3 regions of the Paenibacillus sp. PvP094 genome follow, and region 3 is predicted to be linked to each of the others. Evidence: predicted binding sites of a transcription regulator. Region 3 holds the regulator's gene; each other region holds the start of a gene.
The links. The regulator Rex, encoded in region 3, represses fermentation and respiration genes when NADH is low (regulators of the CRP and FNR family bind a similar motif). The targets are predictions, from matches to a motif close to TTGTGAAATATTTCACAA.

Region 1 (7,580 bases), 180 kb from region 3:
ATTTACGTAAAAGCCGCCGACAGTACAGGAGAAGGTGTTGCATATCAGACAACCCTGCTCAAGATCAGCGGCGGCAATATTATGCCAGACCTTAATCGTCAATATGCGGGTGTCTATATCCAGGAGTGCACGGTTCGGGATGTACTTAAGTCCAGCGGCATCGTCAGAATGTCGGAAAACAACAAATACGTCGTTTCGGTTGAAAATGTTGTTCCTCGCATGAATCAGCGTTGGGTAATCATGGTGAATGATAAGGAACTGATGGAAAATGGTTTGGATATGAAGTTGAATCCACGGGATGCGGTTAAATTACAGTTAACGGCATCTTAAACATAATTATAAAGCCCGGACCTCTGCAGGAGGACGGGCTTTTTTCATGTCACGTATAGATTAAGCTTAGTACCGAAAGGTGATGACTTCAAGCACTTAATGCTTAGATGCGGCAGATCTCATTGGGACATAATTCACAATGACAGATGCCTTGGAGCATCTTCAGGTCCTTAATAACAATCATGCCGTTATCATATTCAATGGCATCTTTTTTGCGCAAATCGCTAAGCATGCGGTTCACACTTTCGCGGGTAGCTCCAATCATGTTGGACAGATCCGTGTGGGTAATTTTTTTATGAATAATCACGTGATCGCCGTGGGGCTCGCCATAAGAATTGGACAATCGGATCAAGGTGGAACAGAGCGCACCAGGTTTACCGTATAACATCAGGTCACGGAACTTGGTTTGGGTTAAGCGGTGATGTATGCCCATCCATTTCATAAAATCAATGGCGAAATCACAATGCTGACAGATCAGCATCTCCAGGTCTTTATGCTCCAGTACACCGATTTCACTGTCTTCCAGCACTTCCGCCGAGAACGTATGCTTGGAACCGAAGAACGGATCTGCCTGACCAATCATATCACCGGACTGGTACATGTACATGATAAGTTCTTTGCCTTCATCTGTTGATTTGGTGATCTGGGCACGGCCCCTTTTCATATAATAAAGTTTGTCGGACACATCACCTTCCCAATACAGGTGGGTCCCTTCAGGATAGGTACGGTCTTTCATGGTTACGAGCAGATGATTGAAATTCACTTCCGAGAAACAGTTGGTATTGCCGCGTTTTTCCATGACACTCAGTTGTTCTCTCATAAGTCTATCTCCCCTTTGTATCCACTGGAGGGGGATTACAAACATGCAGTCCCCACTCCATGGTTCGCCGCAATCGTTACCGTCCTGATTAGGGTCATCTCCGCCGGGGAGGACGGTACAAATTGCGGTGGTTCAATTTTTAAGTTCAGTATATACCTAATCTTACCGTTTGAGGGGCATGGAAAGGTGGCAAAAATGGCGAAATTTCAAACATTGTGATTAAATTCACTTTGGAGAGGGAAGGCTGCATTTGACAGCTATATAGTTTAAATAGGAAGTGAAAATGACCTGTGGAAGGAACTCCAAAAAACTTAAATTAAATTTGTTATACTTTGTGAAAATAATCACATAATTAACCTTTTCGACATGTTACGATGTGTACGTAAAGAAGAGAGACAAACCAAAAACCAATACGAACCTTTAGGAGGATGAGGGAGATGGCTGTAAAGAACGAAGTCGCCCCAGCAAAAGAACCGACAGCAGGTCAGTATATTCAAACGTTAATTGACAAAGCGAATAAAGCACACGCAGCATTCATGTCCATGGATCAAAAACAGATTGACCGCATCGTGCAAGCCATGGCACTGGCAGGTCTGGACAAACACATGATGCTTGCCAAAATGGCGGTGGAAGAAACCGGCCGCGGAGTGTATGAAGATAAAATCACCAAAAATATCTTTGCAACAGAATATGTGTATCACAGCATCAAATATGACAAAACCGTAGGTGTAATTGAAGATAACGAGTACGAGAGCTTCCAGAAAATAGCGGAGCCAGTCGGCATTATCATGGGAATTACCCCGGTGACCAATCCGACATCCACCACGATGTTCAAGGCGTTGATTTCCATCAAAACACGTAACCCAATCATCTTTGGTTTCCACCCATCAGCTCAGAACTGCAGCCGCGAAGCCGCCAAAATTCTGCTGGAAGCCGCAGTGAAGCATGGTGCTCCGGCCGACTGTATCCAGTGGATTGATGATCCTTCCATGGACCGCACGAATGCACTGATGAATCATAACGATGTAGCGCTCATTCTGGCGACAGGTGGATCAGCAATGGTACGCGCAGCGTACAGCTGTGGTAAACCGGCACTCGGCGTTGGACCAGGGAATGTACCTTGCTTTATCGAGAAAACGGCAGATATTAATCAGGCGGTAACGGATCTGATCTTGTCCAAATCGTTTGATAACGGCATGATTTGCGCTTCCGAGCAAGCAGTCATCATCGAAGAGCCGATCTTTGATCAGGTGAAAAAGAAAATGATTGCGAACGGTTGTTATTTTGTCAATAAGGATGAAGCTGCGAAATTGACAGCAGGTGCCATCAATGCGGAGAAATGTGCCGTTAACCCGGCGATTGTCGGTCAATCGGCAGTAACCATTGCGCAAATGTGTGGTATCGAAGTCCCGGCTGGCACCAAAATTCTTGTAGCAGAGATTGAAGGCGTCGGCACCAAGTTCCCACTGTCTGCAGAGAAATTAAGTCCCGTACTCGCTTGTTACAAAGTAAAAACGGCAGCTGAAGGGATTGAGCGTGCTGCGGAAGTGGTTGCCTTTGGCGGCATGGGGCACTCCTCTGTTATTCATTCGAATAACGAAGAAGTGATAAGCAAATTTGCGGATCGTCTGCAAACAGGACGGATCATCGTGAATTCGCCATCCACACACGGTGCCATTGGGGACATCTACAACACAAACATGCCGTCATTGACCCTGGGATGCGGTTCATATGGCCGTAACTCGACCTCATCGAATGTCACTGCCGTCAACTTAATCAACGTGAAAAGGGTGGCTCGCCGTACCGTGAATATGCAATGGTTCAAAGTGCCAAACAAAGTGTACTTCGAAAAAGGAGCAACGCAGTATCTGGCCAAAATGCCTGATATTACTCGCGTAGCCATCGTTACGGATGCCATGATGGTCAAACTGGGCTATGTGGAAAAAGTGGAGCATTATCTGCGTCAACGCCAAATGCCGGTAGCAATCGAAGTATTCTCGGATGTAGAGCCCGATCCATCAACAACAACGGTAGACCGCGGTACAGAAATGATGCGCCGCTTCCAGCCTGACTGCATTATCGCTCTTGGTGGTGGATCACCAATGGACGCTGCCAAAGCCATGTGGTTGTTCTATGAATATCCGGACACGGACTTCAACGATCTGAAGCAAAAATTCATGGATATCCGTAAACGGATCTATAAATACCCACGCCTTGGATCAAAAGCAAAATTCGTAGCGATTCCGACAACATCGGGTACAGGATCGGAAGTAACATCGTTTGCCGTAATCACAGATAAAAATCTGGGCAACACCAAATATCCACTGGCAGACTATGAGCTTACACCGGATGTAGCCATCGTAGACCCTGAATTCGTCTATTCACTGCCGAAAACAGCGGTTGCAGATACAGGTATGGACGTACTGACTCATGCCATTGAAGCTTATGTATCGGTTATGGCAAATGATTACACGGATGGTCTGGCGATCAAAGCGATCCAGCTGGTATTCCAATACCTGGAGCAATCGGCGCTGCAAGGGGACAAACTGGCACGTGAGAAAATGCATAATGCTTCGACGATTGCCGGTATGGCTTTTGCTAACGCGTTCCTGGGGATTAACCACAGCTTGGCGCACAAATGGGGCGGACAGTATCACACCGCACATGGACGTACCAATGCAATCCTGATGCCGCACGTCATTCGTTACAACGCGAAAAAACCAACCAAATTTGCATCATTCCCGAAATATTCGCACTTTGTGGCAGATGAGCGGTATGCTGAAATTGCTCGAATTCTGGGATTGCCTGCACGAACTACAGAAGAAGGGGTGAACAGCCTCATCAATGCAATTCGCAAACTGAACAAAACACTTGGTATTGAGGAATCGTTCCAGGAAATCGGATTTGATGCCAAGGATTTTGAAGCTCATGTAGATTACCTGGCCGATCGTGCTTTCGAAGACCAATGTACAACTGCCAATCCGAAACTGCCGCTGGTGACTGAACTGGCAGACGTTTACCGCAATGCGTTCTACGGACGGTTTGAATAAACAGTATCGTTAACAGCAAGGTTTAGGCAATAGGTTCAGGGTTCCCCGGGAGGGGAGCCCCGATTGCCGTCTTTTTGTCGATGACGGAATCCTTTGGGGATCCGTTGAAGTTAACATTTTACACAACAACGGAGGGGGAGAAATAACCTGTAAAAGCGAAGCGTTCGCGTTTATCTCCGGATTTTTCCCTTTGAAAAGGGAACGAAAAAATCTGGAGATAACAGCGATTGGAAGGTTGTTCTACCACGCAGTGATCCGGTGTAAACTTTTACCTTCACCATGATCCTGCAATGGTGGAGTGAGGAAGTTCACTAACTTTGTGATAAAAATCACAGATGGTGAAACCCGCAAGACGTATACTGAAAATGTAAGAAAAACATCCATCCCGCGGTTCCGGTTCCCATGTAGAGAGAACGTGTTCCGGCTGATATGTGAAAAAGTTCACATTAATCGCGGCTCTGGGCACAGATGAGACGATTTTGCTTGCACCCTGTCATGTGTCCGGAAATCCAAATTTGTGGAGGGATTACTATGTCGGTGATCGAAAAAGACGTAAAACAACAAACAGGCTGGAGAAACTTTACGAAAGGCACATGGACCAAATCCGTGGATGTGAATGATTTTCTGGCACACAACCTGTCTCCGTATTACGGGGATGAAGCATTTCTCGCAGGGGCAACACAGAACACCAAAGACCTGTGGGACATCGTATCTGATCTGACCAAAAAAGAACGGGATAACGGCGGTGTACTGGATGTGGACGTAAACACTCCGGGAACGATCGTGTCTCACCAACCAGGGTATCTGGATCAATCCAAGGAACAGATCGTCGGTGTGCAAACCGATGCTCCATTCAAACGTTCCATTCAGCCTACAGGCGGAATTCGCATGATGATTGATGCATGTCAGGCTTACGGCTTCGAAATGCCTCAAGAAGTCATTGATATATTTACTAATATTCGCAAAACACATAATCAGGGTGTATTCGATGCGTATACATCCGAGATGCGCGCAGCGCGCAAAGCCGGCATCATTACAGGTCTGCCTGATGCTTACGGCCGCGGTCGGATCATCGGCGATTACCGCCGGGTTGCTCTGTACGGGGTGGACTTCCTGATCCGCGCGAAAAAAGGAGAACTGAACGCTCTTGAAGTGGATGTCATTGATGAAGATGTCATTCGTCTGCGTGAAGAGTTATCCGAACAAATCCGGGCTCTACAGGAATTGAAGCAGCTGGGCGAAATGCATGGCTTCGATATTTCCCTGCCGGCTACCACAGCGAAAGAGGCGTTCCAATGGCTGTACTTCGGTTACCTCGCTGCCATCAAAGAACAAAACGGTGCTGCAATGTCCCTTGGACGTGTATCTTCATTCCTGGATATCTACATTGAACGTGATCTGCAGGAAGGCATCCTGACCGAAGAACAGGCTCAAGAACTCGTTGACCATTTTGTCATGAAATTGCGGATCGTCAAATTCCTGCGTACACCGGATTACAACGAGCTCTTCAGCGGTGACCCGACGTGGGTAACCGAGTCCATCGGCGGGATGTCCGTGAACGGGGAAACACGCGTAACGAAAAACAGCTTCCGTTTCCTGCACACGCTGCACAATCTGGGACCAGCACCGGAACCAAACCTGACCGTACTCTGGTCTACCAAACTTCCGGAGGCATTCAAAGAGTATTGCAGCAAAGTGTCCATTGAAACCAGCTCCATCCAATATGAGAATGATGATCTGATGCGTCCCATCTACGGAGACGATTACGGGATTGCCTGCTGTGTATCGGCCATGAAGATCGGTAAACAAATGCAGTTCTTCGGCGCTCGTGCCAACCTGGCAAAAGCACTGCTGTATGCGATCAATGGTGGACGCGACGAGAAATCCGGAGCACAGGTGGGACCGGAATATCCGGCCATTACAAGCGAAGTGCTGGATTACAATGAGGTCATGAAACGGTTCAAACCGATGATGGAATGGCTGGCTAAACTGTACATGAATACTCTTAACGTAATCCACTACATGCATGACAAATACAGTTATGAACGGATCGAGATGGCTCTGCATGACCGCGATATCGTACGTACCATGGCCTGTGGTATTGCCGGCCTGTCCGTTGCAGCCGACTCCCTGAGTGCAATTAAATATGCAAAGGTTAAACCGATTCGTAACGAGCAAGGAATCGCCGTTGATTTTGAAATTGAAGGAGACTTCCCTTGTTACGGTAACAATGAAGACAGTGTCGACAGCATCGCGGTTGAACTGGTAGAGAGCTTCATGGGCATGATCCGCAAACATAAAGCGTACCGCAATGCCATTCCAACCCAATCTGTATTGACCATCACATCCAATGTGGTGTACGGCAAAAAAACCGGTACAACACCGGATGGACGTAAAGCAGGCGAACCGTTTGCTCCAGGTGCCAACCCGATGCATGGACGTGACAAAAAAGGAGCTCTGGCATCCCTGGGTTCTGTAGCCAAATTGCCTTATGAACACAGCCTGGACGGTATTTCCAACACATTCTCGATTGTGCCTAAAGCGCTCGGTAAAGAGTCCGATACGCGCAAATCCAATCTGGTTGCCATGATGGACGGTTATTTTGGTCAAGGTGCTCACCATCTGAACGTGAACGTGTTCGATCGTCAGCAGTTGATTGACGCCATGGAGCATCCGGAAAACTATCCACAATTGACCGTAAGGGTATCCGGATATGCCGTAAACTTCATCAAATTGACGCGTGAGCAGCAGCTGGATGTCATTAACCGGACCTTCCACGGTTCGATGTAATAACACGGTAAACAGGAGTAGATCACCATCATAAACGCACAGCGGATGCGGATACAGAAAGGAAGAGGCAGCATGGTTAACGGACATATTCATTCACTCGAAACTTTCGGGACGGTTGACGGCCCAGGCATCCGCTTCGTGCTTTTTATGCAGGGATGTCACCTGAAATGCCAATATTGTCACAACCCGGATACATGGGCGCTTGATGGAGGCCGGGATATGAGCGTGGAGGAAGTTCTCGCTGAGATCGAGCCATACTTGACCTATTATCGCAGTTCGGGTGGCGGACTTACGGTATCGGGAGGCGAACCGACGCTGCAGGCTCAGTTCGTCGGCCAGGTTTTCAAAGAAGTGAAGCGGCGCTGGGGACTGCACACCACCCTGGACAGCAACGGCTACAATGAACCTGAACGTATTCTTGACTTGTTGGACCATACGGATCTGGTCATGCTGGATCTGAAACATATCGATGATGAAAAGCATATCAAGCTTACTGGGAAATCCAATGAGAGAACACTTCGGATGGCCCGCTGGTTATCGGATCATGGCCGGAAAATGTGGATTCGGCACGTATACGTGCCAGGCATTCA
Region 2 (7,580 bases), 1.8 Mb from region 3:
ATTGGTGAGCACCGGGTCTATAATATGGAGACAGGCGCTGTATTATGTTGTATGCATACAAGGTAATGACAGCTGCCGCAAAACCAACATCGATCATGGGAGGAATCAGTCATGTCCGTATATTCGTATCAGGCCGTAACGCCAGCCAATCAGGAAGTATCATTGGATCTGTACCAAGGTAAAGTTCTTGTCATCGCCAATACGGCCAGCAAGTGTGGATTGACTCCGCAATATGGAGAACTGCAGAAGCTGTATGATCGTTACCGCGATCAGGGTTTGGTTGTACTGGGTTTCCCTTGTAATCAGTTTGGAGGACAGGAGCCGGGTACAAGCGAGGAAGCCGAATCCTTTTGCCAAATAAACTATGGTGTGAACTTCCCTGTATTCGCCAAAGTGGACGTGAACGGTGAGGATGCACATCCTTTGTTCCAGTATCTTCGCGAGCAGCAGCCAGGGACAGCTGAAGACGACACGATTCAATGGAATTTCACCAAATTCCTGGTCAATCGTGAAGGTGAAGTGGTGGGACGATTTGAACCCAAAGAGTCTCCTGAAGCGATGACTGCAGAGATTGAGAAACTGCTGGGATAATCAAGTAGAACAGATCAAGCCTGCCTCCAGTTGGAGGACAGGCTTTTTTTAAAAGCTATTTTTACCAAGAAAGTTAAGGGAGCGGTTTGCTTAAATTGTAATATCCCTGATCCGAGGCAAGCTGCAGGAGATTACGGGCATAGTTTCCTGCCCAGGAATAGCCGTGTCGCCGCTCCTCGCTGATCTCCATAATATCCATGTACTTCTTGCCGTCGCGGTCCGCATAGAAGGGCACATCCTCATCTACATTGTAGAAACGGTACCATATCACACTGGACGGGTCAGGCTCGAAATACACCGGTCCTTGACGATTATATTTGGTTCCATCCTCTCGGACCTGATCAAACCAGCGGAGGGCGCTTTTGGCTGCGTGTTCAATCTCGGGTGTCTGAGGCCTGGACATAAGGAAAGCCGTGATGGCCACAGATTCGGATCCGGATTTGGATGCCAGTTCATAGGCTCTGCCGGATACAGGCGCGTAGGTTACCGGGTCATGCTGGGCACCCCAAACTGTAGGCACACCACCGTTTTTAATTTGAGCTTTCAATGTATATGCGATTCCTCGATTCAAGGCCGCCGCCAGCTTGGACCGTGTATCCTCACTCAGAATATCGTTGTTGAAGCCTTTACGCTTCTCAATGATGTCATCGATGAGCACCATGGTTCGCACCATGGCATTGTCATTATAGGTAACGCTGTCGGAGTAATTGCCCCGCTGTGGATAAACCTGAGGCCATCCGCCTGAAGGATATTGGGAGACGAGGATAAAATCCACCGCTTTGCGGACGCTGTCCCGGAAGAGGGGGTTGCCCGTCTTTTCATACATATCAGCCAGGAAGCGGATCTCGGTTGTAGTTGCGTCATTATCAAACGTTCCGAGCTCTACGCCTTTTGGGTCTTTCCAATCCGAACGCGGCGCTACCCCGTCCCAGGAGGACTTGTACTTCTCCTCCATTGCTTTGAAGAACCCACCATGCGGCAGCTGCCAGGATACAATGTTTAGCGCATAAGCGGTGTCCTTGGCCAAGTCTCCCGTAGAGAACGTGCTGTAATCCCTGAACTTATTCAGCAGTGAAGATACATCAACCCCTGCAGAAGTTTTGGAGGATAACACCTCGGTTTTAATGGTGACAGGCGGGGAATCGGCAAAAGCAACCACGGGCCTGGCGATATCTGCGGTCAACATGGCGATAATTGCAGAGACAGGAACCAGCGTTAATGAAACAGAGATGGAACGTTTCTTCAAATGAATGCCTCCCAACATAATTGGTATTCTATTCATATAAAATCCAAATAAAGGGTCAATAATATTGTAAGCGCTTTCTAATATAAAAATCAACTGATATGCTTAAAATTTTATAATTGTTATCGTTCAGCAATCAGCTGCCAGTATTACCATACGGTCAGGATGAAGGCCTTTTTTCTCCAAAAGGTTCAATAGCATAAACCGTTATTGCTCAGGGGACAATAGGTCTTAGAGGTTGAAGCAGCGGCTCGTCCACAGGGCGATATCCTATTTTTTAAATATTTTTTAAGAAAACACTTGTAATGTGAAAAAGATCACATTATAATGAGTACATGAAGTGAAATAAATCACAAAGTCACCAAGTTGGTAGTGAATATTTTCACATAATCGTTTAGTTTCATTAGTGAATGTATTCACAAAAAGAATGGAACCATTGTCGTTTTAAAGACCAGGAATCAAGCGCAGCTATTTGATAAATGAAGCACGGTTTAAATTTTATAATTTCAAGGGGGACCTTTATTATGAAAATCGCAGTTATCGGATGTACACATGCAGGAACCGCAGCCATCATAAATACCGCCAAATTGTACCCGGATGCTACCATCACGGTGTATGAGCGCAATGACAACATTTCCTTCCTATCTTGCGGTATCGCCCTTTATGTCGGTGGGGTTGTGAAGGATCCGGATGGACTGTTCTACTCTTCGCCAAACCAGCTGGCTGAGCTGGGTGTAGTCACCAAGATGCTGCATGAGGTTACAGCAGTGGATGCCGCGAATCATAAACTTCAGGCTAAAAACCTCAAAACAGGGGAAGAATTTGAAGATACGTTCGATAAGCTCATCGTGACAACAGGTTCATGGCCGGTCGTTCCAAAACTTGAGGGGATCGAGATGGAGAACATCTTGCTCTGCAAAAACTACAATCATTCCAATACGATCATCGAAAAAGCCAAAGAAGCCAAACGCGTTACCGTTGTCGGTGCAGGGTATATCGGTATTGAACTGGTTGAAGCATTCCAAATGAATGGTAAGGAAGTCACCTTGATCGATAGTGTGGACCGGATCCTCAACAAATATCTGGACCCCGAGTTTACAGATGCCATTGAGGACACACTGACTGAACGCGGGATCAAGCTTGCACTGGGTCAGACTGTACAGAAATTCGCCGGAGAGAATGGCAAGGTAACGAAGGTGATCACATCAAAAGGTGAATTCGAGACAGACCTCGTAATCCTGTGTATTGGTTTCCGTCCGAATACCGAATTGCTCAAAGGCCAGGTGGATATGCTGCCGAACGGCGCAATTATCGTGGATAAATATATGCAAACAAGCCAAAAAGACGTGTTCGCTGCAGGTGACAGCTGTGCGATTCACTATAATCCAACAGGCAAGGCTTCTTACATTCCACTGGCAACCAATGCCGTAAGAATGGGTACACTGGTAGCTCGTAACCTGGTTCGTCCAACAACGCCTTACATGGGTACACAAGGAACATCAGGAATTAAAATTTACGACCAGAATATTGCAGGTACAGGACTGACCGAAACATCTGCTACAGATGACGGGCTGGTCGTGGAAGCTGTAACACTTGAAGATGCTTATCGTCCGGAGTTCATGCCAACGGCTGAGAAACTGCTGCTCAAAGTCATTTACGAACAGGCTACACGCCGAATCGTCGGAGCACAAGTGATGTCCAAGGCGGATCTGACGCAATCGATCAATACGATCTCGGTTTGCATTCAGAACAACATGACCGTAGATGAGCTCGCCTTCATCGACTTCTTCTTCCAACCGCATTACAACAAACCATGGAACTTCCTGAACTCGGCTGGTCTTCAGGCTTTGCCTCCGGTGGAAGCGAAAGCACCAGCGATGGTGTAAAAATAAATAGAAATCCGAGAGCTGCCGCAGAAATGCGGCAGTTTTTTTATATAACTTGATGTAGTTGGTTCTGGAAATGGGTGCTATATTTAACAACAGGTTAGAGGTCAACCCATTAGATATGAACATGAAGGAGAGGTTCACAACATGCTTACAGATACAGTATCCGAGCTCAAAGTTTTGCTGCAATCCGTACCCCGTTCGTTTCTTGCACTGAATCCAAATGAACTTGTACAACCACGCATGGAAGGAAAATGGTCGCGTCTTCAGATTCTTGGTCATTTATGTGATTCGGCTCTTCATAACGTAAGCCGGTTTGTCCAAATGCAGCATCAGACCGAACCATTGTCTATAACACCTTATAATCAAGACCAATGGGTAGAGAGCCAACAGTACATCAGCGCACCGAGTGAAGAGGTGTTAAACCTCTGGATCAGTCTGAATCAGTCCGTCATTCGTGTTCTATCCAGCATGCCGGAGACAGGGGAATTACCAACGTGCGTCTTACCTGATGGAAGTGTGGTTACGATGGAATGGCTGGCACAAGATTACGTCCAACATCTGCAGCACCATCTGCAGCAAATTTTTGGTGAACATCATAATCTGGGAACAGAATAAGTAACCAACCAGCTGCACTCAAGCAAGAGAGCACGGAAGCTGGAAAAGGGGACTTTAAGGACTTTGTGATAAATGTAACAAACCTGCCGAGCCCTTCGCGATACAATGAACATATCAACGATGTAAGCTGATTTCGTTCATGAACAGTGAAGGAGAGGATGGCATGGCGGCAAAAACACCTCTTGAGGTTGCTCAATATACAGTGAACACGGGGATAAATAAAGCACAGAATCCGGTGTCCTCTGTGCTCGTTCTCAGTTTCCTGGCAGGGGCATTTATTGCGCTTGGGTTCCTGCTGGATATTCGCGTGATTGCCTCCGCGCCGGCGGAATGGGGCAGCTTGGTTAACCTGATCGGTGCAGCGGTATTCCCCGTGGGCTTGATCTTGGTATTGATTGGTGGGGGAGAACTGCTGACAGGCAACATGATGGCAGTACCGCTCGCCACACTGGCCCGTAAACTGTCCGTAGGCAGCATGCTGAAGAATCTTACCTTGGTCACGATCGGGAACTTTTTGGGTGCACTGTTCGTGGCATATGCGTTCGGGCATGTGCTTGGTCTCACAGGAGAAGGAGTGTATCTGACCAAGGTTGTGGATATGGCGGGACACAAGCTGCATGACGGCTTTCTACAGGCGTTTATATCTGGAATCGGGTGTAACTGGCTGGTAGCCCTGGCGGTGTGGCTATCTTACGCTTCGGATACAATGAGTGGCAAGGTGCTCGGCATCTGGTTTCCGACCATGGCCTTTGTTGCTATTGGATTCCAGCACGTGGTTGCCAATATGTTTCTTATTCCGGCTGCTATCTTCGAAGGGCATTACTCATGGGGGCAGTACATTATGAACTTCATCCCGGTATGGCTCGGTAATCTGACGGGAGGCGCATTGTTCGTTGCTGCTGCCTACTGGATGGTGTACCTGCGGAAGACCGAGACCGAGGTCAAAGCGGTTGTTCAGACAGTAGAGCCGGAAGCCAGACCGATCTGGAGCAAACAGGCATAATTGCCCGCACAATTTCAACTGAATATATTAAAGCGATCCCTTACTGCCTTGAGTTCACGGTGTATGTTATACCGTAAGCCGGCGAAGATGGGATCGCTTTTTTTACAGACAAAATAAATTCGCCATGACAAGGTTCGGGGGAACGAAACCTGTTCATGGCGAATTTCGGGAGTGGTCCATGATATGGCATGAGGAGGAAGTGGGGAAACACTAACCTAATGCCTTGTTTTTAATTTACCCCTGAATTTCGAGGATGAATCATGGGACCAAAACTTTTTTTGAATTAAAGGCATCAAGCCTGAGCGAACAAAACATGACTGTTCTCTTTACGTCATTACCTCCAAAATTATATGATGTAAGGATAGTTTTAAATGGGGAGGACTTGTACATATGATCGATCAGGAGAATGGCGTGTTCCCGGCGGTTTGCCCGCTTGACTGCCCGGATACTTGCGGCCTGCTGCTTCATAAGGAGAACGGTAAAATCGCGAAGGTGGCGGGCAACCCTGACCATCCGATTACGAAAGGCGCCATCTGCAATAAAGTCAGAAACATGGCAGAGCGGATATATCACCCCGAGCGGCTGCAATATCCGATGAGACGTGTCGGCGCGAAAGGTGAAGGCAAGTTCGAACGTATAAGCTGGGATGAAGCTATCCATGAGATTACGGGGAAATTCAAATCGATATCCGCGAAGTACGGCTCGGAGAGCATCCTGCCATACAGCTTCTACGGCAATATGGGGATCCTTGGGGTAGATGGGATGGATCGTCGATTCTTCAATGCGCTTGGTGCAAGTATGCTGGAGCAAACGATCTGCAATGCGGCAGGGAATACCGGATGGAAATATACGATGGGCGCCAATCGGGGAACGCTGCCTGAAGATACGGAGCATTCGGACCTTATTTTGGTCTGGGGAGGCAACATTGTAAGTACAAACATGCACCAAGTTGTCCTGGCTGAGAAAGCCCGCAAAAAAGGTGCCCAAATCGTGGTCATTGATGTTCACCGGAATCGTACAGCTCAATGGGGAGACTGGTTTATTCCGCTATACCCGGGGACAGACAGCGCACTCGCACTGGGACTGATGAATGTACTGTTTGACCGGGGCCTGACAGACGAAGCCTTTATGCAAAAGTATACTGTGGGCCATGAGGCACTGCGTGATCATGTCCGCGACTACACCCCTGAACGGGTTGCGCGCATCACGGGTGTACCGGAAGCAGATATCGTGAAGCTGGCTGAACTGTACGGAAACGCGCAGGCAGCACATATTCACATCGGCAACGGTCTTCAGCACCATGACAACGGAGGCATGAATGTGCGCAGCATTGCCTGTCTGCCTGCCATCACGGGACAATGGCTGAAGCGAGGCGGCGGAGCCGTACGCACCAACAGCTATGCGAGCACCAATAGCGACGCACTGGAGCGTCCAGAGCTTCGGAGCAATTCGGAAGCACGGGTTGTGAACATGAACCGGATTGGCGAAGCATTGCTGGAAGCGCAGCAGCCGATCCGGGCGTTAATGGTTTACTGCAGCAATCCACTGGTGGTGGCACCGGATACCGAGCGGGTGGAGCGAGGTTTTGCACGGGAAGATTTGTTTACCGTTGTGCATGATCTGTTCATGACGGACACGGCCAAGTATGCAGACATTGTGCTGCCGGCCAAGTCTTCGTTTGAAGCGACAGATCTGTATACGTCCTACTGGCATCAGTATGTTCATCTGCAGGAACCGGTCATTGCCCCAATGGGAGAGAGCAAGAGCAATGTGGAACTGTTTTCGCTGCTGGGACAGGCGATGGGATATGATCCTGAGATTTTCGGTGAGACGCCGGAACAGATGATTGCGGACGCCCTGGCGGATACAGGTAATCCTTATATGAATGGAGTAACGCTGGAGGCCCTTCAGGAGCATCGTTTTGTGAAACTGGATATGTCGTCGCATGATTCATTCCTGGAACAGCTGCCTACACCATCCGGGAAGATCGAGCTGTATTCGGAAACGATGGCAGAGAGGGGACTTCCGCCGCTGCCTACATATCGTGCTCTAGTTGAAGGGTATGACGGGGAACATCCGGCCGGACCTGATGATGTGCATCCACTTATGTTCCTGTCGCCACCGAATCACAATTTCCTCAATTCAACCTTTGCCAATACGGAGAAGCATCAACGTATGGAGAAAATGCCCATGCTGCAGATTCATCCGGAGGATGCGGCTCTCAGAAACATTGAAGATG
Region 3 (7,580 bases):
AGATCGTCAGGAAGCTTTGGTCCTGTCCAAGGCGCTGCGTGCGGCTCAAGAAGCAGTGGATATAAGTGCTGACACAACAGCTGCGGATATACGGCGTATTCTGCGTGAGAACATCGGGCGTTCGTCCCGTGCTGTTATTGATTATGCCGAGATTCAGGCTTTTCCGAGTCTGGAGCCGCTTGCTGATCAGGAAAAAGTGCATGGACGAGATGATATACTGATTGCGCTGGCTGTGAAATTTGGCAAAACGAGACTGATTGATAATACAAGATTGCAAAGAGCGGAGGTACTGTCCCATGTTTAGAACATTGATGAAATCCAAAATTCACCGCGCCACCGTTACGGAAGCCAACCTGAATTATGTGGGGAGCATTACCATTGATGAAGATCTGATGGAAACGTCTGATCTGATGGAAAATGAAAAAGTACAAATTGTAAACAACAACAATGGTGCACGACTCGAGACCTATGTAATTCCCGGACCACGCGGCAGCGGAGTAATCTGTCTGAATGGTGCAGCTGCACGGCTTGTGCAGCCAGGAGACACGGTTATTATCATTTCATATGCAATGATGTCTCAGGAAGAAGCGAATACGCACAAACCTACTGTGGTTTTTGTGGACGGTCAAAACAAACCTGTGCAGACCATGAAGCAGGAAGTTCACGCGACAATTATGTAATCCGCTGGTAAGGGGAATGAAATCGGTCCACCTTGCAAAAAATGAGTACAGGTCACGCACTAATCCATTTTTTCAAGGGTGGGGATGCATCGATGTTCCAGCATGTTTTCGCCGAAATGAACGACATGTTAGATGAAATTATCAAGCGCTACCCTTCCGCTGAAGGTCTGAACAAACAGGAACTGCTGCAAAAGTGGAACTTGCTGAAGCGGATGAGTGACGGGATGATTGATGAGTGGCTGATGTTTGAGGAGAAGATGAGTCAGATCAAAGATTTAAAACAGCCGGTGGCACTCCAACCGGAACAGGAAGCCGTCACGGCTCTGCCTGAAATCCATTTGGAATCCTTTAGTCGCGGTCAGGGATACTTCAAGTTACAGATGTATCCACAGGCGATTGTGCAGTTCTCACAAATTATTGCCGAATATCCGGATAGTGCACTGACTCGGTACTATCTGGGACTTGCGCATATGAACCTCAATCAAACCGCGGAAGCGGGAAGTCACCTGCGGCTCATCGTACACTTGAATGGTTCTCCGAGGCTGAAGGGGTTAGCCTGTAATGCACTGGGCTGCCTCGAAGCCAAGATGGCGAATCCCAAAGGAGCATGTTCCTTGTTTGCACAGGCACTCCAGCATGACCCGACGTTGACCGAACCGTTGTATAATATGGAAGCCTGCAGGCTGAACAGCGGACAACTGCAATATGGAATAAGCTGACCGTACTTGAAATTCAAGTGCAGTGCAGCGGCATCAAGACGGTGTTTTCTCCTTTAAGATCATGGAGGGAACACCGCCTTTTTTGTCAGTTAATTTTCAAATGCCCGTTTTTTTGCTATGCTGTAACATAGACTGGAATGGAAGGGACTTGTACATTGCAATGAAATTTGCCGTATTGGATTTCGAAACAACCGGCACGCAGTCCGACGGTGAGATTATACAAGCCGGACTTGCCATCATAGATCATGACTACAGCATAACTCAAATATATAGTTCTTATGTAAACCCTGGTGTGCCTATTCCTCCATTTATTACGGGATTAACCGGGATTACTGACGAAGATGTGGCGGACGCTCCCTCACTCGAAGAGATGATGATGGAGATGGTTCCGCTGCTTGACGATGTTGTCCTGGTGGGACACAACGTGGCTTTTGATTTTCATTTCCTTCAGAATGCGCTTGACCGATGCGGCTACTTGCCGTTCACCGGACGTATTCTGGATACCATTGATTTTCTCAAAATTTCATTTCCTTCACTTGGTTCTTATCAACTGGGGTATGTATCTTCAGAATTCGGATTCCAGCACGACCGTCCTCATCAGGCAGACAGTGATGCTTTGGCAACGGCCTATGTGCTCCTGAAGTGTTTGGATGAACTGCGTCAACTGCCATTGATTACGATACAGCGTCTCAGCGACCTGTTTGCACCTGAGGACAGCGATCTGGGCTGGTTCTTCGACGGCATGCGCAGTGAGAAGGAAGCAGAGCCCATACAGGATCTGGATGGACATACGTATTACCGCCAATTGGCCTTGAATGTGAGTGATTGGACTGAGATCGGTGCTCCACGCGATGAACGCGAAGGTAATCCGCTCGAAGGTGTAAGTTTTGAGCAGTATATGGATCAGGTCCGGGCCAATCTGCAGGATACCCTGGATCACTATGAAGAACGCGAGGCACAGACACAGATGTTCAGCAGTGTAAGGCAAGCGCTGGACGAAGAAAAGCATTTGTTAATTGAAGCAGGTACGGGTACGGGGAAATCCCTGGGGTACTTGCTGCCGGCCATATATGAAAGTGTGAAGCAGGAACGAAAAGTAATGGTTAGCACGCATACCATCAACCTGCAGGAACAGCTTCGGGAGCGTGATATCCCGCTGCTGACCAAAGTGGTGCCTTTTCCGTTTAAGGCTGCCGTGTTCAAAGGTCGGGGGCACTACCTGTGTCTTCGGAAGTTTGAGCACAAGATCAACAAACGTGAGTTCGCTACACCGAAAGAAGATTATTTTACAGCGGCTCAGATGATTGTGTGGCTCACCCAGACAGAGACTGGAGATGACGAGGAGCTGAACCTCAGTGCGCGCGGTGGGGACTTTTGGGAAACGGTACAGAGCGAATCGGAATCCTGCCTGGGACGTTCTTGTCCGTGGTTCAGGAAGTGCTTCTACCATCGGGCGAAGCATGAAGCAGGATTGTCCGATATCGTCATTACGAATCATTCTAAATTGTTTACGGATGTAAAAGCAGCTCACCAGCTTCTTCCTGCTTACGATAGTCTCGTAATCGACGAGGCTCATCATCTTGAGGATGTGGCGGGTAAGCACCTGGGTCTTCACATGAAATATTTCACGTTGGTTCATACCCTGACCCGATTGTTTAAGGATAGTCGGAACGGTCAGCTTCCCATGCTGCGAACACAACTGGCGGGGCATGAAAATTCGGTGCAGTGGGGCTCAGTCATTGACCAGATGTTTCCGCTCGCTGTTGAAGTCAAAGAAATGTGGGATCGTTTGAGCGATGCCTTGTTTAACCTGCTGCCTGAGCGGAGTGATGCTTCTCCGGGAGAAACGGGGCAATTTTCCCTCAGACTGAAGCCTTCAATGAAACCGGCGAAGTGGCAGGAGCTGCAGGATTACGAGAACCAGATTTATGTCACACTGGGGGACTTGATCCGCAAGGGAGACAAGCTGCTTCTTGAAGTGAAAGAAGACCAGGACGATTATCAATCGGATAGCTTGATCACGGACATTACAAGTCTGCTTAAGGATTTGGCAACGCTCAAAGAAAACCTTCGTTTCTTCATGCGAATGGATGATGCCAAAACGGTATACTGGATGGAGGCAAGCGGCCAATTCCGCAGCAAATCACTGCAGCTGTATGCCGTTCCTGTCGATGTTAGTGCACAGTTGAAGGACATGTTCTTCGATAAAAAGAAAAGCGTTGTCCTTACTTCGGCTACGCTCTCGGTCGATAAGTCATTTCAGTTCATGATTGAACAGCTTGGCTTGCAGGAAGCAGCCGATAATAACCGTTTGCTGACGTCCATGCTGCCATCGCCATTCCGGTATAGGGACCAGGCTTTGCTGGTCATCCCTCGTGATTTCCCAAGCGTAAAAGGCAGTGTGGGGGATGCTCACTTTGTCGACATGCTTGTACGATCTCTGGCCGAAACGGCTATTGCGACAAAGGGCCGCATGATGGTGCTCTTTACTTCATACCGAATGCTGCGCCAGGTTTACGACCCATTAAAAGAAGCGCTGTCGGGTAACGATATTTCGCTGCTTGGTCAAGGCGTTGATAGTGGCAGTCGTTCCAAGTTAACACGCAGGTTCCAGGATGCAAAAGCAACCGTTCTGCTGGGCACCAGCAGTTTCTGGGAAGGGGTAGATATCCCTGGCGAGGCGCTAACCTGTCTGGCCATTGTGAGATTGCCCTTCCAGCCACCGAACCATCCGCTTGTCGAGGCGAAGAGTGAACTGCTGCAGGAACAGAAAAAGAATCCGTTTATGAAGCTGTCTGTTCCACAGGCCGTCATCCGTTTCAAGCAGGGATTCGGCAGGCTTGTTCGTACGGCCAAGGATCGGGGCATTGTCATCGTTTACGATACAAGGGTAATTGAGTCTTATTACGGAAAGTATTTCCTATATTCATTACCCGGTCCCAAAATGGAACATATGCTGACTGAACAGATGGTTCCACGGATTAGCGAGTGGCTGGAAACACCAGCACAGGATGAAACTACGGCGAATTAGGGATGACGTCGTTGCGTAATAAGGGCTTCTCGCTGTAAACTTTATTAGGGTGTGAATTATTTTTGAAGCACTTTTAACTTGATATTTTATAAGGCATCTTGCATGATTTCATTCGGAAACGAAAAAGGTTATGCGGGATGCTACATTTTTATTTATCTATTGTGGCCTTGGTAAGGGGGAGTAATGTAATGAAATCAGATAAAATTTCGGAAGCTGTGGTACGCAGATTGCCTGTTTACTTGCGCTATTTGAATGAACTGCATCAACGTGAGGTAGGCACGGTGTCATCACAGGAACTGGGACTACGCCTGGATCTTAATCCTGCCCAGATTCGCAAAGACCTTGCATACTTTGGGGACTTCGGTCGCAAAGGCATTGGATATGACGTATCGTATCTAATCGAGAAAATCCGTCATATTTTGAAAATTGATCAGCAAATCAATGTTGCTCTGGTCGGAGCTGGTAACTTGGGACATGCATTGTCCAATTACAACGCCTATCTGAAAGACAACATGAAAATTGTTGCTGTTTTCGATGCATACGGTCCTAAGATCGGCAGTCAGATTAACAGCCTGAAAGTACAGCCCATGAATGAACTAACGGATTCGGTCAAAAAAGATAATATTCGTATTGGAATCATTACCGTTCCGGATACCGAAGCTCAGAACGTAGCCGATCAGCTCGTGGAATCCGGCATTGAAGCGATTCTGAACTTTGCACCTACCATCTTGAAAACACCACCGCACGTCCGCATTCATCATGCTGATTTTACAACGGATCTGCTTAGCCTGGCTTATTATCTGGAGAACGGAAAGGACGACGAGGAAGATGACGACAAATAGATGGGTAATTCATAACGGCAAATTTGCTGTAAATAGTGGTACGGAATGGACCGTGGTTCAAGGGTATATGGTCGTTGAAGAGGATAAGATTGTGCATATTGGTGAGACACTGCCGGATGGAGATGAGAGCCTGCCAAAGGTTGATGGCAAAGGACTGGTCTTTTTGCCGGGTCTGATCAATACGCATGGTCACGCAGCCATGTCGCTTCTGAGAGGCCACGGGGACGATCTGGCCCTGCAAGTATGGCTTCAGGAGAAAATGTGGCCTATGGAGGCGAAAATGACGTCTGAGGACGTGTATTGGGGTACCTCCCTTTCTGTATTAGAAATGCTGAAAGGCGGAACAACGGCATTCCTGGATATGTATGATCATATGGACCAGGTGGCAAAAGTAGTTGAACAATCCGGGATTCGTGCCGCATTGGCACGTGGTGTCATTGGTCTCTGTTCCGAAGAAGAGCAAATGCGCAAACTGCAAGAATCGGCTGCGTTTGCACGCGAGTGGAACGGACAGGCTGGTGGTCGAATTACGACGATCATCTCACCGCATGCGCCGTATACTTGCCCTCCGGATTACATAGAGAAGCTGGTACAGGTTGCACATGATCTGGATCTGCCGCTGCACACCCATATGTCGGAAACCCTTCGCGAAGTCGAACAGAATGTAACGGATTATGGACTGCGTCCAGTGGTACATCTGGAAAAGCTCGGTTTCTTCTCTCGACCTTCTCTCGTAGCTCACGCCGTGCATTTGAATGATGAGGAGATTGAAATTCTGGCACGCCATGATGTAGCGGTCTCTCACAATCCGGGAAGCAACCTGAAGCTTGCTTCGGGTGTTGCGCGTGTTCCGGATCTGCTGAAAGCTGGAGTAACCGTATCTCTGGGAACAGACGGACCAGCAAGCAACAACAACCTGGATATGTTTGAAGAGATGAGACTGGCTGCTTTGATTCACAAGGGAGTATCCGGTGACCCAACAGCGGTTCCAGCGGGAGAAGCGCTGCTACTTGGAACGGGGTATGGTGCCAAATCCATCTTCCTGAACAATACGGGAGCACTTCAAGTCGGCATGAAGGCTGATTTCATTGCGCTAAATATTGAACAAGCACACTTCTATCCGCACACGGATCTGATCTCTCATACCATTTACTCCGCTTCAGCCAAGGATGTGGAGCATGTATGGGTTGACGGCAAACAGCTGGTGAAACATGGTGAATGTCTTACTATGGATGAAGAGCGCATTCTGCGCGAGTCTCAACTTGCATTTGACGGACTGCTCGCCCGTTAATTTCAGAATAGCAGCAGCGTCATAGGGGAAAGGAAGTTCGGCTTTTGAAAAGAAAAAAGAAATGGATCTGGATCTCGCTGCTTATCCTAATTTTGATTCTGTTTGGATTACAGCGCTTCTATGTCTATATTACCCAGGACCAGCGCAACGAAGAAGCGCTAGCTATTCAAGCGGCGCAGGAGCAGCTCGGGATAACTTCTTATGAGGATCTCCGAAAATACGTCTGGGGTCAAAAAGAAGGCGAAGATAACATTTACTGGACGATGATGGCCAAAAATAAAGATAATCAGGACATCGCCGTCTGGGTTAAGTTTGATGCAACCAATAAACCGGTCACAGGAAGCAATGCTGTGCACAGTGAATTGCTGCAGAACGGGTTATCGGAAGCACAAGTTCGCAATCGATTCAGCTCTGAAGTACCGGGCGGAGAGATCAAACGAATTATGCCTGGAGTCGTCAATGGCGTCTATGTATGGCAAGTTTATTACAATGATGATACGCACAACTATTATCGATTCTATCGCTTCAGCAATGGAGAACAGGTTGATTTGGTCTATACGATTCCAAACAGTTAACAGATATTCAGAGATTTTTTAGGTAAAATCTTCAAAGAACCGGCAGACGGAACCCCGCCTGATCCGGTTTTTTGGCGTATCTCGAAAATTATTCTGGATTTGAATAGTTAAAATTAATAATTTATTCATATTTTCGCCTTCGAAATTGTATATACGATGTGATATACTCAAATATGTATTCAAGGTTACATCAAACAGAAATAAAACCTGTTGGGCACATCACAGGTCATTCGTACACAATTCATATTATGCCTATAAGCTATAGGGATGGGCCAAAAATTTGGGAGGGGAAACTCACTTGAAGCTAAAAGTATTGCCTATTGCTTTAACTGCCGTCATTTCAGCCGTTGTGTTGTTTGGAGGTTGGTTTGTGTATCGTCAGGTGGCCATGCAGAATCCGATTGAAAAAATGGTAACCCAGTATGAAGGGGTTAATGATGTT

Region 1: pflB (formate C-acetyltransferase) is a predicted target of Rex. The motif match lies at 4,630-4,647, and genes of this name have one in related genera.
Region 2: ABIC22_RS11835 (formate/nitrite transporter family protein) is a predicted target of Rex. The motif match lies at 4,402-4,419, and genes of this name have one in related genera.

Annotation. Positions count from the first base shown of each region.
Region 1 is NZ_JBEPOM010000001.1:4,175,668-4,183,247, forward strand. It holds gene ABIC22_RS19185 (hypothetical protein) at 1-330, shown strand, start outside; gene ABIC22_RS19190 (Crp/Fnr family transcriptional regulator) at 434-1,150, opposite strand; gene adhE (bifunctional acetaldehyde-CoA/alcohol dehydrogenase) at 1,588-4,200, shown strand; gene pflB (formate C-acetyltransferase) at 4,732-6,990, shown strand; gene pflA (pyruvate formate-lyase-activating protein) at 7,063-7,580, shown strand, end outside.
Region 2 is NZ_JBEPOM010000001.1:2,558,357-2,565,936, forward strand. It holds gene ABIC22_RS11815 (glutathione peroxidase) at 112-591, shown strand; gene pelA (pectate lyase) at 665-1,837, opposite strand; gene ABIC22_RS11825 (FAD-dependent oxidoreductase) at 2,359-3,720, shown strand; gene ABIC22_RS11830 (DinB family protein) at 3,868-4,338, shown strand; gene ABIC22_RS11835 (formate/nitrite transporter family protein) at 4,502-5,341, shown strand; gene ABIC22_RS11840 (molybdopterin-containing oxidoreductase family protein) at 5,732-7,580, shown strand, end outside.
Region 3 is NZ_JBEPOM010000001.1:4,354,526-4,362,105, forward strand. It holds gene panC (pantoate--beta-alanine ligase) at 1-304, shown strand, start outside; gene panD (aspartate 1-decarboxylase) at 297-680, shown strand; gene ABIC22_RS20110 (tetratricopeptide repeat protein) at 773-1,399, shown strand; gene dinG (ATP-dependent DNA helicase DinG) at 1,560-4,430, shown strand; gene ABIC22_RS20120 (redox-sensing transcriptional repressor Rex) at 4,619-5,272, shown strand; gene ABIC22_RS20125 (amidohydrolase) at 5,259-6,563, shown strand; gene ABIC22_RS20130 (hypothetical protein) at 6,608-7,138, shown strand; gene ABIC22_RS20135 (hypothetical protein) at 7,437-7,580, shown strand, end outside.